Regions from separate parts of the Roseovarius tibetensis genome, predicted to be linked through region 1. Evidence: riboswitches for the same ligand, from Rfam matches in the RefSeq annotation. Region 1 holds a riboswitch; each other region holds the start of a gene.

What was found. Region 1 has a riboswitch for thiamine pyrophosphate ahead of thiD (bifunctional hydroxymethylpyrimidine kinase/phosphomethylpyrimidine kinase). Riboswitches for the same ligand answer to the same signal wherever they lie in the genome.
Region 2: it holds a riboswitch for thiamine pyrophosphate, as region 1 does, so the genes downstream of both, ACROSR_RS11950 (sodium:solute symporter family transporter) here and thiD (bifunctional hydroxymethylpyrimidine kinase/phosphomethylpyrimidine kinase) in region 1, are expected to answer to the same signal.
Region 3: it holds a riboswitch for thiamine pyrophosphate, as region 1 does, so the genes downstream of both, ACROSR_RS11940 (3-oxoacyl-ACP reductase) here and thiD (bifunctional hydroxymethylpyrimidine kinase/phosphomethylpyrimidine kinase) in region 1, are expected to answer to the same signal.

The regions. Positions count from the first base shown of each region.
Region 1 covers NZ_JBPBBB010000002.1:142,373-146,738, reverse strand. The annotation lists gene ACROSR_RS02595 (FAD-dependent oxidoreductase) at 1-28, opposite strand, end outside; gene thiD (bifunctional hydroxymethylpyrimidine kinase/phosphomethylpyrimidine kinase) at 25-819, opposite strand; TPP riboswitch at 866-968, opposite strand; gene ACROSR_RS02585 (ion channel) at 1,205-1,645, opposite strand; gene ychF (redox-regulated ATPase YchF) at 1,763-2,860, opposite strand; gene trpA (tryptophan synthase subunit alpha) at 2,988-3,779, shown strand; gene ACROSR_RS02570 (Hsp20/alpha crystallin family protein) at 3,943-4,366, shown strand, end outside.
Region 2 covers NZ_JBPBBB010000016.1:67,026-71,391, forward strand. The annotation lists gene ACROSR_RS11945 (LLM class flavin-dependent oxidoreductase) at 1-222, shown strand, start outside; gene ACROSR_RS11950 (sodium:solute symporter family transporter) at 236-1,681, opposite strand; TPP riboswitch at 1,766-1,876, opposite strand; gene ACROSR_RS11955 (ABC transporter substrate-binding protein) at 2,195-3,760, shown strand; gene ACROSR_RS11960 (hypothetical protein) at 4,001-4,168, shown strand; gene ACROSR_RS11965 (transposase) at 4,208-4,366, shown strand, end outside.
Region 3 covers NZ_JBPBBB010000016.1:61,922-66,287, reverse strand. The annotation lists gene ACROSR_RS11945 (LLM class flavin-dependent oxidoreductase) at 1-321, opposite strand, end outside; gene ACROSR_RS11940 (3-oxoacyl-ACP reductase) at 333-1,115, opposite strand; TPP riboswitch at 1,162-1,263, opposite strand; gene ACROSR_RS11935 (class I SAM-dependent methyltransferase) at 2,142-2,774, shown strand; gene ACROSR_RS11930 (alpha/beta hydrolase) at 2,771-4,366, shown strand, end outside.

The sequences.
Region 1 (4,366 bases):
CGCCGCGAATTGTGACATGTGCCGTCATGTCCAGACCTCGTGAAAGTGATGCACCGGTCCGTGCCCCTCGCCAATCTGTAGCCGATCTGCGGCCCGGATCGCCGCGTGCAGCCAGCCATGCGCGCGCTCGACCGCCTGCGTCAGGGTATGCCCCTTCGCAAGCCCCGCCGCGATGGCCGAGGAATAGGAACAGCCCGTGCCGTGGGTGTTGCGCGTGGCGATACGGGGTGCGTCGAAGCGGATCGCCTCGTCGCCGATCAGCCAGTCGGTGCAGGTCTCGCCCTTGCCGTGGCCGCCTTTCATCAGCACCGCGCGCGCGCCCATGTCGCGCAGTCGCGCGCCGTGATCCTGCATGTCGGCGTTGCTGCGCGCTTCGGGCAGCCCGAGAAGCGCCGCCGCCTCTGGCAGGTTCGGTGTCAACAGGTCGGCGCGTGGCACCAGATGTGTCAAAAGCGCGGCACGCGCGCTGTCGGGCAGCAGCCGGGCCCCGGATTTCGCGACCATGACCGGGTCGATCACCACGGGGCCGGCATGGTCGGCAAGCGCCCGCGCAACCGTCTCGATCAGGCTGGCATCACCCAGCATGCCGATCTTGATCGCGTCGATCCGGATGTCATCCAGCACCACCGCGATTTGCGCGGCGACGCTGGCCTCGGGGATCGGGTGTACGTCGGTCACCGCAACGGTATTCTGCGCCGTGACGGCGGTGATCACGCTGGCCCCGTAGACACCAAGCGCCGAGAATGTCTTGAGGTCGGCCTGAATGCCTGCGCCACCGCCACTGTCGGAGCCTGCAATCGTCAGCGCTGTTGTCGCCATCCTGCGTTCCTCTCTCGTTATCGGGAACGAAGGTGCTGCGCCGGTTGGCAGACAAGGCTCCGTTCCCTACGCCGGTGTGACCCGGATCAGGTTCGATGGGTTGGCCTGTTGCCTCTCAGCCCCGTGATCGGGCACCCCAACGGATACTTTCGAGATAGCAATTAGGTGCCGACCCGACAAGGGGCGACATCCGCGGCGCCCGAGGTCGGGACCCGGCCCGGCGGGACTGATCTCTGCGCCAGTCGCCCGACCGCGCGCTGATGTGTGACGCGCCTCCGGCGGGAGTATTTGGAGAAAGATGAAAACGGTAGGACGCAGTCCGGACAGACGGCGCGGGGCGGTGGGGTTTGCGCCGTGGTCCCGTCAATGCGGGCGAGCGCGGCCGCTAGTCATCCAGATCCGGGTGCCAGTGGCGCCGCATGACGAGATAGGTGAACGATGCAGACCATGTGATAAGCAGAAACCCGTTGAGGGATTCGATGCCGGCGAGGATCCTGAGCGGTCCCTCGGGATAGACATCCCCGATACCAAGGGTGGTGAAGCTGGTGATCGAGAAATAGAAGAAGTCGAGCGCCGTCGCCGTGGCCTGACCCTCGATCCCGCCAAAACGCGCGCTTTGATGCAGCGCCGCGATCGCGGCGGCATAGAGGATGATCTCGACGAGATGCGCGGCGAAGCACGCGAAGATGACGACCAGAACACGTTGTCGCGGGCGGATCGGCAGATGGCGGATCAACCGCCCGGTCATGCGCAATGCCTCGTAGTGGACCAGGACCGTCGCGGAAATCAGCAGCGCGGCAACGGCAAGAATGATGAATGCGGTCATTGACGTCACAAGGCTCCTGCCACGGTTTCGTGCGTTCCGTGACCCGCCTGGACGCGGGCGTCCCATCCAGCCGTTCGGGCCGCACCATGTGTGCTGCGGGGGACCGGTGCGCGCGGGTCAGGTATTGAAGAGGAAATGCAGCACGTCGCCATCCTTGACAATATACTGCTTGCCCTCGGCGCGCATCTTGCCGGCATCCTTGGCCTTCTGTTCGCCGCCGAGACTGACGAAATCGTCGTAGGCGATGGTTTCAGCCCGGATGAAGCCACGTTCGAAATCGCCGTGTATGACCCCGGCGGCCTTGGGCGCGGTTGTGCCGGTGGGCACGGTCCAGGCGCGGGCCTCTTTCGGGCCGACGGTGAAATAGGTCTCGAGGTGCAACAGGTCGTAGCCGGCGCGGATGAGCCGGTCGAGACCGGCCTCGTCGAGCCCCATCTCGTCCAGGAACATCGCCGCCTCCTCGGCGTCGAGCTGGCTGATTTCCTCTTCGATCTGCGCCGAGATCACGACCGAGGCCGCGCCCTGCGCCTCGGCCATGCGTGCCACGGCCTCTGAATGGGCGTTGCCGTCGGCGGCGTGAGCCTCGTCGACATTGCAGACGAAAAGGACGGGCTTGGAGGTCAGAAGCTGCAGCATCTTCCACGCCTTGAGGTCGTCCTCGTCGATTGCGACGGTGCGGGCGGGCTTGCCCTCTTCAAGGGCTGTCTGCGCGAGGGCGAGCAGGCGGTCGGCCTGCACGGCCTCCTTGTCGCCGCCCTTGATCTTGCGCGCGAGACCGGCGCGGCGTTTCTCGATGCTGTCGAGATCGGCGAGCATCAGTTCGGTCTCGACCGCGTCGGCATCGGCGACGGGATCGACACGGCCATCGACATGCGCCACATCGCCATCCTCGAAGCAGCGCAGGACATGGGCGATGGCGTCGACCTCGCGTATATTGGCGAGAAACTGGTTGCCAAGGCCCTCGCCCCGCGACGCGCCCTTCACCAGCCCGGCGATATCGACGAAGGTCATGCGGGTGGGGACGATCTGTTTCGACTTCGCGATCGCCGCCAGCCGGTCGAGCCGCGCATCGGGCACCGCGACCTCGCCCACGTTCGGCTCTATCGTGCAGAACGGAAAATTCGCGGCTTGTGCGGCCGCCGTGCGGGTGAGCGCGTTGAAAAGCGTCGATTTGCCGACATTGGGCAAGCCGACGATACCCATCCTGAAGCCCATCTGCCACTCTCCCAGCCCGTGAATTGCGGGCATGTACGGGGTCGGACGGGGCAAGGTCAAGCCGGGCATTGATTTCGCCCGCGCTTTGCGCCAAACCGCCCGGAACGCATCTGAAGGACACACCCCCATGACCCGTATCGACACCAGGTTTGCCGAACTGAAAGCCGCCGGGAAAAAGGCCTTCGTGTCCTATATCATGGCGGGTGATCCGGATGTCGAACGGTCCTTCGAGGTGATGAAGGGATTGCCCGCGGCGGGGGTCGACGTGATCGAACTGGGCGTGCCCTTCACCGACCCGATGGCGGATGGGCCGACGATCCAGCAGGCCGGGCAGCGCGCGCTTGCCGGTGGCATGACACTGGAAAAGACGTTGCAGATGGCGCGGCGCTTTCGCGAGATCGACGATGTGACCCCGATCGTGCTGATGGGTTATTACAACCCGATCTACAGCTGGGGGGTCGAACGGTTCCTGGTCGATGCGACGGCGGCGGGGATCGACGGGCTGATCGTGGTCGATCTGCCCCCCGAAGAGGATGACGAACTGTGCCTGCCCGCATCGAAGGCCGGGCTGAACTTCATCCGGCTGGCGACGCCCACGACCGATGACAAGCGCCTGCCCAAGGTTCTCGAGAATACCAGCGGGTTCGTCTATTACGTCTCGATCACCGGGATCACCGGCGCGGCCTCGGCCGAGGCGGGCGATGTCGAACCGGACGTGGCGCGCATCAAGGCGAAGACCGATCTTCCGGTGGTGGTGGGCTTCGGCATCCGCAATCCCGAGACGGCGCAGTTGATCGCCGGCGTGGCCGATGGCTGTGTCGTCGGCTCGGCCATCGTCGCCGAGATCGCCAAGGGCGGGCCGGTCTCGGACGTGATCGAGTTCGTGCGCGGGCTGGCTGGCGGGGCACATCGCGCCTGATCCGGTCAATACACTGCTTTTGAACGATAAAAATGATCCGAACCCCTTGAAGGTTCGGCTCGCTCTTCCCATTTTCGGGGTGAAAGGGGATGGCAGGCCCCGGCAATGGCGGCGTCGCCGTCCCCTCCACCAAGATCGAGACGGAACAAAAAGGAGGGAAGCGATGAACATGAGATCACTGATGCCATGGAACACCCGCAGCCCTGCAAACTGGGCAGGCGAACGCGATCCTTTCGCAGCACTGCACAACGAGATGAACCGCTTGTTCGATAGCGCCTCTCGTGAATTCGGTCGCGACCTGTGGGCCCTCGACGGGTTTGGCGGTTGGCCGCGGGTCGACGTGACCGATGCGGAAGACCACGTTCGGGTCGATGCCGAGGTACCGGGGCTGAACGAGAACGATGTGGAACTTACCTTGAAAGACGGCGTCCTGACGCTCAGCGGCGAACGCAAGGTCGAGAATGACGACAATGACCGCCGCGTATCCGAGCGGTTCGTCGGGCGGTTCGCACGGCAGATCCCGCTGGGGTACGAGATTGACGAGGATAACGTCTCGGCAACCTTCAGCAATGGCGAGTTGACCGTGA
Region 2 (4,366 bases), on a different contig from region 1:
ACGATGGTCGGCACCCCCGAACAGATTGCCGACCGAATGCAACACTGGATCGAGGCGGGCGGCGCGGACGGCTTCAACCTGATGCCGCCCTCGCTGCCCGACGGGATCGAGGATTTCATCGACCACGTGGTGCCGGTGTTGCAGGCCCGGGGGCTTTTCCGCCGCGACTATGCGGGACGGACTTTGCGCGACCATCTGGGGCTGGCGCGCCCGTCCGCCTGACCGGGTGCGGCGCTCAGCCCCGGAAGCGGCGCACGCTGGCACCGAGCAGGCTGAAATCAAACGCCGCGCGCTCGGGCAGCAGCCGCAACAGCACCAGCGACACGCCGACCGGAACAAGCGCCGCCAGCAGGAACGACTCCAGCAAGGTCGCGGTGCCCGCGCCCGGCGCCGGAAACATCGCCAGCCCGGCGATGAGGCCGCACCCGGTGCTGATCGCCGCGTTGAACCCGGTATAGCGGCGATGGAACAGCCCGAAGAATACCGGGAACGCTGCCGCCGAGCACAGCAGATCGGCCAGCAGGAACAAGTATAGCACGCTGTAACCTTGCGCCGCGACCCATGTCACCGGGACCGCCGCCACAACGATCAACCAGCGCGCAAGGGTCATCAGGGTGCGGTCAGCCGCGCCGGACATCAGCCGCCCCATGTCGACGGCGATGATGCTGGAGGTGGCGCTGATGGTGGAATCCGCACTGCTCATGACCAGCGCCAGCCCCAGCGGGATAAGCGCCAGCGCGAACCACATCGGCACCTCTGCCAGCAGAACGCTGAACAGCGCGACCGACCCGTCGCCGTCGAGGCCTAGCCCGACGAAGGCCAGACCGAACAGCCCCATCAGCCCGACGACCACGAAATTGCACACACCGCTGATCCAGAAACCCCGGCGCAATACCCGCGCGTCGCGCGCGGCATAGATCCGCTGCCACGTGCCCTGATAGAACAGCCCGGTCAGCGCCACAGCGAGAAAGAAGGTCACCCCCGCGCGCAGCCCCCCTGTGTCACCGATCTGCAGCAGATGCGGCGCGGTCTCGCGCAGTCCTGCAAGGGTAGGGGCGGCACCGCCGGCGGCTTGCCAGCCAAAAACCAGGAGCAGCCCGAGCATCGGCGCGATCACGATCATCTGCAACTTGTCGGTGTAGATCGACGCCCGAAGCCCCCCGTAGAAGGTGTATATCAGCGTCGCGGCCATGACCGTGCTGGCCGTCACCCATAGCGGGATGGGCGCCAGCAAGGCCACCATCCGCGCCACGGCCGTCAGGCCCGCGGCCAGCAGGATGAACAGGTAGAACAGCATGATCACAAGGGTGAAGGCATACATGACGCGACCGTAGCGATGGATCACGAACTCGGTCAGGCCATGGCCGTCGGGGATGAGGTCACGCATCCGCTGACCCAGCGGGATCATCACGAGGCGCGGCACCATCGACCCCAAGGCATAGCCAAGGATCGCGCCGATCCCGCCCCATGTCGCGGCCTGCGCCGGGCCGAACAGGATCCAGGTCCCCAGCGTGGTCGCCACCAGCGTCAGCACGGTCGCACGGGTGTTCTGGCTGTTGCGGGCGGTGATGTAATCTTCCAGCGTGTCGCGGTGACGCCGGGCATGGATCAGGCCGGGGATGGCCAGAAGGGCGGCGCATAATGACAGCCACAGGCCTGTCCAGACGGGGTCGAGCATCATGACAGTCGGTCCTCTTCTCTGCGCCTTTCGGCGGTACGCTGTTGCGATCGATGCACGGCGCGCAAGAAAGAGGGGTACGGGTGCAGACCCGGCCTATTCCTTCCCTTCGCCGGCATGACCCGGATCAGGTTCTAAGGGTTACCACCGCATGACAGCGATGGAGTCTCAGCCGACAAGGCTCCCCCAGGACTTGAAGGTATCGGTAAGCACCCGGCGCATGCGTGTCAATGAAACAGGATCGATACCGCCAGTCTCACACGAGCCGCCAAGTGTATTGTCCTGCCTCGACCGCCAAGGTGATCCGCAGGCCGGTCCCCGAACCGACACCGACCGCCGGTTTCCCGACCGGCCGGGCGATGCCGTGCCGCGACCGGCGCGCGCCGGTCGCGCGATGTGCGCTGGCATCTGCCGCGCGGGGGAATCGCGTCGCAACTTGACGATCGCGTACGGCCCGGTACTGTATGTCGCCAGTGCGCTTCTCGGAGGGCACAATCAAAAGGAGAACCCACAAACATGACATCTCGCATTCGCGGCCTCGACCGCAGAAGCTTTCTTGCAGGCACGGCCGCAACGGGCCTGTCCGCAGGTATGATGCCGGGCGTTGCCTGGTCGGCCACCGACATGACCCCGAAACGCGGCGGCACGATCCGCCATGCAAAGGGTCACGGCAACACCAACGACACGCTGGATCCGGCAACCTGGACCAACGGCTTCACGGTCGCCCTGCCGTTCGGCATGCACGGGTACCTGACCAAAGTGGCGACAGACGGGTCGGCCGAACCGGATCTCGCCGAAAGCTGGGAGGCCACGCCGGATGCGAAGACATGGCGCTTCAGGATCCGACAGGGGGTGACCTATCATTCCGGCAAGCCGCTGAGCCTTGACGACATCGTAGATTCCATCAATCACCACAGGGGCGAAGGGTCCACCTCGGTTGCCAAGCCGCTGGTCGCCCCGATCGTGAGCGTCGCCAAGGAAGGCGACAACACGGTCGTGTTCGAACTGTCCGCTGGCAGCGCCGATTTCCCCTTCGTGTTTACCGATTACCACATGGCGATCGTGCCATCCGACGGCAACGGCGGGATCGACTGGCGCTCCGGCGATGGCTGCGGCGCCTACAGGCTGGTCGAATTCCAGCCCGGTGTCATCGCCCGCCTCGAACGGCACACAGAGGACTGGAACCAGAACCGTGGCTGGTTCGATGCGGTCGAGATGCTGTCGGTCGTCGATGTGAACGCCCGGACCTCGTCGCTTGTCTCGGGTGAGGTCGACGTGATCGACAAGCTCGATCTCAAGACTATCAGCATGCTGGGGCGCGATCCCGACCTCGCGATCCACTCGATCGCGGGCCCGCAATATTACAGTTTCGCGGCTCAGGCCGACACCGCGCCCTTTGACGACGTGAATGTCCGGTTGGCGCTGAAATACGGCATCAACCGGCAGGAGCTGGTCGACAAGATCCTGTTCGGCCACGGCACCGTCGGCAACGACCAGCCCATCGGACCGAGCTACCGGTTCCACGATCCGGATCTCGCCCAGCACAGCTACGATCCCGACAAGGCGAAATTCCACCTGCGCGAGGCCGGGCTCGACAGCCTCGACGTGACCCTGTCGGCGGCCGATGCGGCCTTTCCGGGGGCCGTGGATGCCGCGGTGCTCTACCGGAACTCGGCCAATGCGGCCGGGATCAACATCAACGTCAACCGCGTTGCCAACGATGGCTACTGGTCGGATGTCTGGCTGAAGCACCCATTCTGCGCGGTCTACTGGGGCGGCCGCCCGACCGAGGATCAGATCTTTTCCACGGCCTACGAGTCCGGCGCGGCGTGGAATGACAGCAGCTGGTCGAATGCCCGGTTCGACGAGTTGCTGGTGAAGGCCCGCGCCGAACTGAACGAGGATGCGCGCCGCGCCATGTATTCGGAAATGCAGCAGCTTGTGTCCAAGGATGGCGGCACCGTGCTGCCGATGTTCGCGAATTTCGTCTTCGCGACCAATGGCAAGATCGCGCATGGCGAGTTCGCGTCAAATTTCGACATGGACGGCGAACGCTGGATGGAACGCTGGTGGTTCGCCTGAATACATGCCCCATGGCCTGCGGGTCACCAGGTTGATGCATGCGCCCCGCCTCTTTCGGCGGGGCGCATTGGTCTTGATCGCCACCGTCCTCTGACCGCAACGTGTCGCGGGAAGCTGACGCATCCGGTTATCGTAGCATGTCCCTGTCTTTCCAGAGACGTTACAGTGCGTGACCGCTGCCAGGATACGCCGCCCCTCAGGGGCCATCACCAATTTCCGCGTGTTTCTCCGAAGAGCCAATTGTCGCGGCTGTACGAGGAGATCGACGAGCATGTGCAGGCGTTCCTGAACCGTCCGCTGGACGGGGTGATCCTCATGAATTCGGTCCGAGGGACCGAATTCCCACCGTCCGGGGGGACGTTCGGCGCGGTCAACGGCCCCTCCACTCGCTCGACACCCTCTACGTGAAGCTGCGCGCGGCCGGCGTGCGGGGCCGCGCCCGAACCAGTGGCGCGCCGGCCCCTCACGGTCTCAATGGCGGTGATAGTGGCCGTGGCGATCAACACCGACGCGCGACGGGAAATCTTCGGGATCACCGGCATGCCGTCGGAGGCCGAGACGTTCCGGGCCGATTTCCTGCGGTCTCTCACCCGCCGCAGCCTGCGC
Region 3 (4,366 bases), on a different contig from region 1:
ATCGAGCGAGGCGAGCATCCGCGCCGCGTGAAAGGGCGTGTAAAAGGTACTGGACACCGTGGAGATCAGGCCGATCCGCTCGGTCGCGCGGGCCATCGCCGCCATCGCCGTCAGCGGTTCGAGAAACCACAAGGGCCCGCCGCCGACATTGGTGGCCGCCTGACCATCGGCAAAGAACACCGCGTCCAGCTTGCCCCGCTCGGCGATCTGCGCCAGCCCCTCGTAGTAACGGATATCGCCCAGACGCTCGACCGGCGATCCGGGCTGGCGCCACGCCGCGCGGTGATGGCCGCAGGCCATGATGAACAGGTTAAGATGCATCTGCGCGCGCTTCAGTTCTTCACGAGGCCGCCATCGACCACCAGGTTCTGCCCGGTAACGGCCCGTGCCCAGGGCGAGGCGAAAAACAGGGCGGCGTCGGCAAACTCCTCGGGCGTGGTGACCCGGCGCAGCGGCGTGTTGGCGGCGATCAGATCGAACACCGCCTCGGGCGTGGCGGCAGAGGCATCCGTGGTGCGCAGCAGCCCGCCCGACAGCATGTTCACGGTGATGCCCTCGGGGCCCAGATCATGCGCCAGCGTGCGGGTCAGCGACAGCAGTGCCGCCTTGGCCGCCGTGTAGTCGTGATAGGGCACGACCGGGTTCTGGAACAGGTTGGTGCCGATGTTGATCACCCGCCCGAATCCCAGTTCCCGCATCCCCGGCAGCGCCGCCTGAACGGTATTCAGCGCGCCGCGCGCCACGCCCTGCAACTGGTGATCGAGATGTTCCCATGTCAGGGCATCCGGGCCGGGCCGCGCATCGCCATTGAACGAAAAGGCCGGCAGCGCATTGTTGACGACAGTCGTCACCGGCGCCCCGAAATGCGCCTGTGCCGCCGCGAACATGGCGCGGACCGAATCGGGGTCGCGCACATCTGCCTGCACCGCCAGCGTACGCTCTGGTGCATGCGCAGCCACAGCCTGCGCGGCCTCTGCGCTTTCAAGGTAATTCACGATCACCCGCGCACCCTGCGCCAGAAACGCGTGGGCGAGGCAGGCGCCCAAGCCCCGGCTGGCGCCGGTGATCAGGACAAGTTGACGGGAAAGCGGCAGGTCAGGTTCGGTCGCGGTCATGTTACGTCCCCTTTTTCGGGTCGGGGACGCATGTCTGCCGATCGGCTCATCATCAGACGGACATCCCTTCGCCGGTATTAACTGGATCAGGTTCGACGGGTTTGATCTCAGCCCCGGCAAATCGCCCAAGGCACCCCGTGTCGTTGTTCTGAATCCTTAGCGGATGATGCCGCTGAAGTCATCACCCGAAAACAACAAGGCCATCGTGGCAGCGCGTGTCGCGGGCCTTGTGAACCATTCGCGCCCGTTCGGTGACGCGCTTACCCCCTGCCCCGCATGCCGTCCGCGCGACGCCCTGCATCGCAGGCGTAGGCCCGCGTATGACCGGGACGGCCAGCCGACGAGCCATGCAAAAAACGCATAGCGGAATGGATTGGTAATTACGCCGCAGTGCAGCGATATAGAGCCTACCACGATCATACCCGCGTTGATCACGCGGCGAACAGAAAGACACGACGATGTACCGAATGCCAACTCAACCCGAACTCGACGCAATCACAAACGAGGCGCGCCGTCAGCGTGCCCTGCTGATCCGGAGCATTCTGCGCCGCCTCTTCACCCGCAAGCCCGCGGGTGTCGCGAGCCCGGCGCACTGAAGCAATCGTTATGCAACGAACCCGTGAAGGACGGCCGGTCGCGAAAGCAGCCGGCCGTTTTCTTGTGCATCATGCGGATGTCGCGATCGCCCACCTAATCCAAGGGAAAGACGCTGCCCATCCTCCTGAACAACACCTCCGGATCGCATCGTGCTGCCCGGAAAGCACGACCCGACCATCCCGGAACATGAGCACGCCCATGATGGGTAGCCCGGTCTAAGGCGGTGCCACCCACCTCGCGACATGGTGCACAGTCCGCACGGCATGTCGCGCATCACGCGGGGCTGTGGCAACGTGATCGCGCCACCGCGCGGGGCGGATCGCGTGACGGCGTTCCGATCCCGGCGTCTTGAGGTCTCAGGGCTGAAATGCCTGTATCCCGGCATGCATCTCGGATTAGGATACGACGCAGAGGAAAGGTCCGGCAGTGATGGCAGACAGACAAGAGCACTGGGACGCGATCTACACCACGCGCCAGGAAGAAGATCTGACGTGGTTCGAGGCGACACCGTCGATATCAGTCGATCTTGTCCAAGCCTCGGCGCGCCCCGGCGATGCCATCATCGACATCGGTGCCGGGGCCTCGCGGCTCGTGGACGCGCTGCTTGAGACGGGGCTTGGCCCTCTCGCCGTGCTGGACTTTTCCGCGGCCTCCCTTGCCAAGAGCCAGCAGCGCCTCGGCGCGCAGCGCGATGACGTGACATGGATCGAGGCGGATATCACGACGTGGCAGCCGTCGCGAGAATACGCGGTCTGGCATGACCGCGCGGTATTTCATTTCCTGACCCGCCCCGAAGACCGCGCCGCATACACGCGCGCCATGTCCGAAGCCCTCGTCCCCGGCGGCATCGCGATCATTGCCACATTTGCCGATGACGGACCCGAGATGTGCTCGGGGCTGCCGGTGGTCCGCTACGCGCCGGGCGAGCTGGCGCAAGAACTCGACCGGTTGTGTCCGGGCCGGTTCGAGATGATCGAGGGGACACGCCACACGCACATGACGCCCAAGGGACATCGACAGAGCTTCCAGTACAGCATGTTTCGGAAGACGGACGCGGGATGAGCGTTCTGCGCTCGATCCTTCGCGGCGTGCTCCGCCCGGTTTCCGCCGTGGGACTGCTTGTGGCCGTGATCTTTTTCGGCCTTTCGGTGACCCCGTCGATGGTGCCGCGGTCGCCCGAGTTGCAGGGCGCACTGGGCGGTCTCATCGCCGCGCTCGGTTATCTGATCTGGTGGCTTGCGGCGTGCCTGCTGGCCTGGCTCGGACTGTGGAGCGAGCGCAGGGTCTCGCGGCCCGGACGGATCGTGCTGATGCTTGTCTCGGCCGTCATCGCCGTCGTTTTTCTGTGGAAAGCCGCCGATTGGCAGAATTCGATCCAGCACGCGTGGGGCCTCGCCCCGCTCGAGGCCTCTGCCCCGCTGCGCGTGGCTGCCATTGCGGTGGCGGTGTTCGTCATCCTTCTGGTCGCGGGGCGGCTGTTCCGGGGACTTGCCAAGCGCCTGCAGGCGCGCAGCCTGCGGGTCCTGCCGCCCCGCATGGCGCAAGCGGCGGGGATGGGCCTTGCCGTATTGGTGTTTGCCGCCACGATCGACGGGGTCGCCGTGCGGGGCGTTCTGCGCACCATCGACACGGGTGCACGCCTGGCCGACGCGATCATTCCACCCGATCTTGCCCCGCCCGACACGACGCATGTCAGCGGGGGCCCCGGCTCGTTGCTGGACTGGGAGGATCTGGGCCGATGGGGCCGGAATTTCGTCGCGTCCGGCCCGACCGCCGCCAAGATCGCGGATTTCTGGAACGCGCCCGCGCGGCAACCGATCCGGATCTATACGGGGCTCAACGCCGCTGAGACGCCGGACGCGCGCGCGCAGCTTGCCTTCGACGAGTTGCTGCGCGCCGGCGGGTTCGACCGTCAGGTGCTGGTGATCGCGATGCCTACGGGTTCGGGCTGGCTCGACCCCGGCGGGATGGACACGCTCGATTACATCACCCGCGGAGACGTGGCGACCGTGGCGGTGCAGTATTCATATCTGCCCAGCCCGGTCTCGGTGGTCGTCGACCCGATGCGCGGCGTGGCCGAGGCGCAGGCGCTGTTCGACAAGGTCTATCGCCACTGGTCCGACATGCCCCAGGATACGCGACCGCGTCTCTATCTGCACGGGCTCAGCCTCGGGGCGTTCCTGTCGCAGCAAACGGTGCCGCTTCTCGATCTCTACGCCGATCCCATCCATGGCGCGCTCTGGACGGGATCACCCTACCTGAGCGAGTTCTGGCGCATGGTTCAGGCCCGCCGCCATCCCGACAGCCCGGCCTGGCGGCCCCGGTTCGGCAATGGCTCGTTGATCCGCACGCGCAACCAGCAGGGCGGGCTGGACCGGTTCGACGCCGCGTGGGGGCCGATGCGCTTTGTGTTTCTTCAATACGGCAGCGACCCGATCGTCTTTTTCGACTGGTCGCTGGCCTGGTCGCGACCCGACTGGCTCAGCGGGGAACGCGCGCCCGATCTTTCCCCCAAGATGCGCTGGATCCCCGTCGTCACGTTGTTCCAGGTCGGCCTGGACATGGCGGTGGCGTTGGGGACGCTGGGCTACGGGCATGACTATGTGGCCCGGCACTACATTCCCGCATGGGCCGAGACGCTCGCGCCCGAAGGC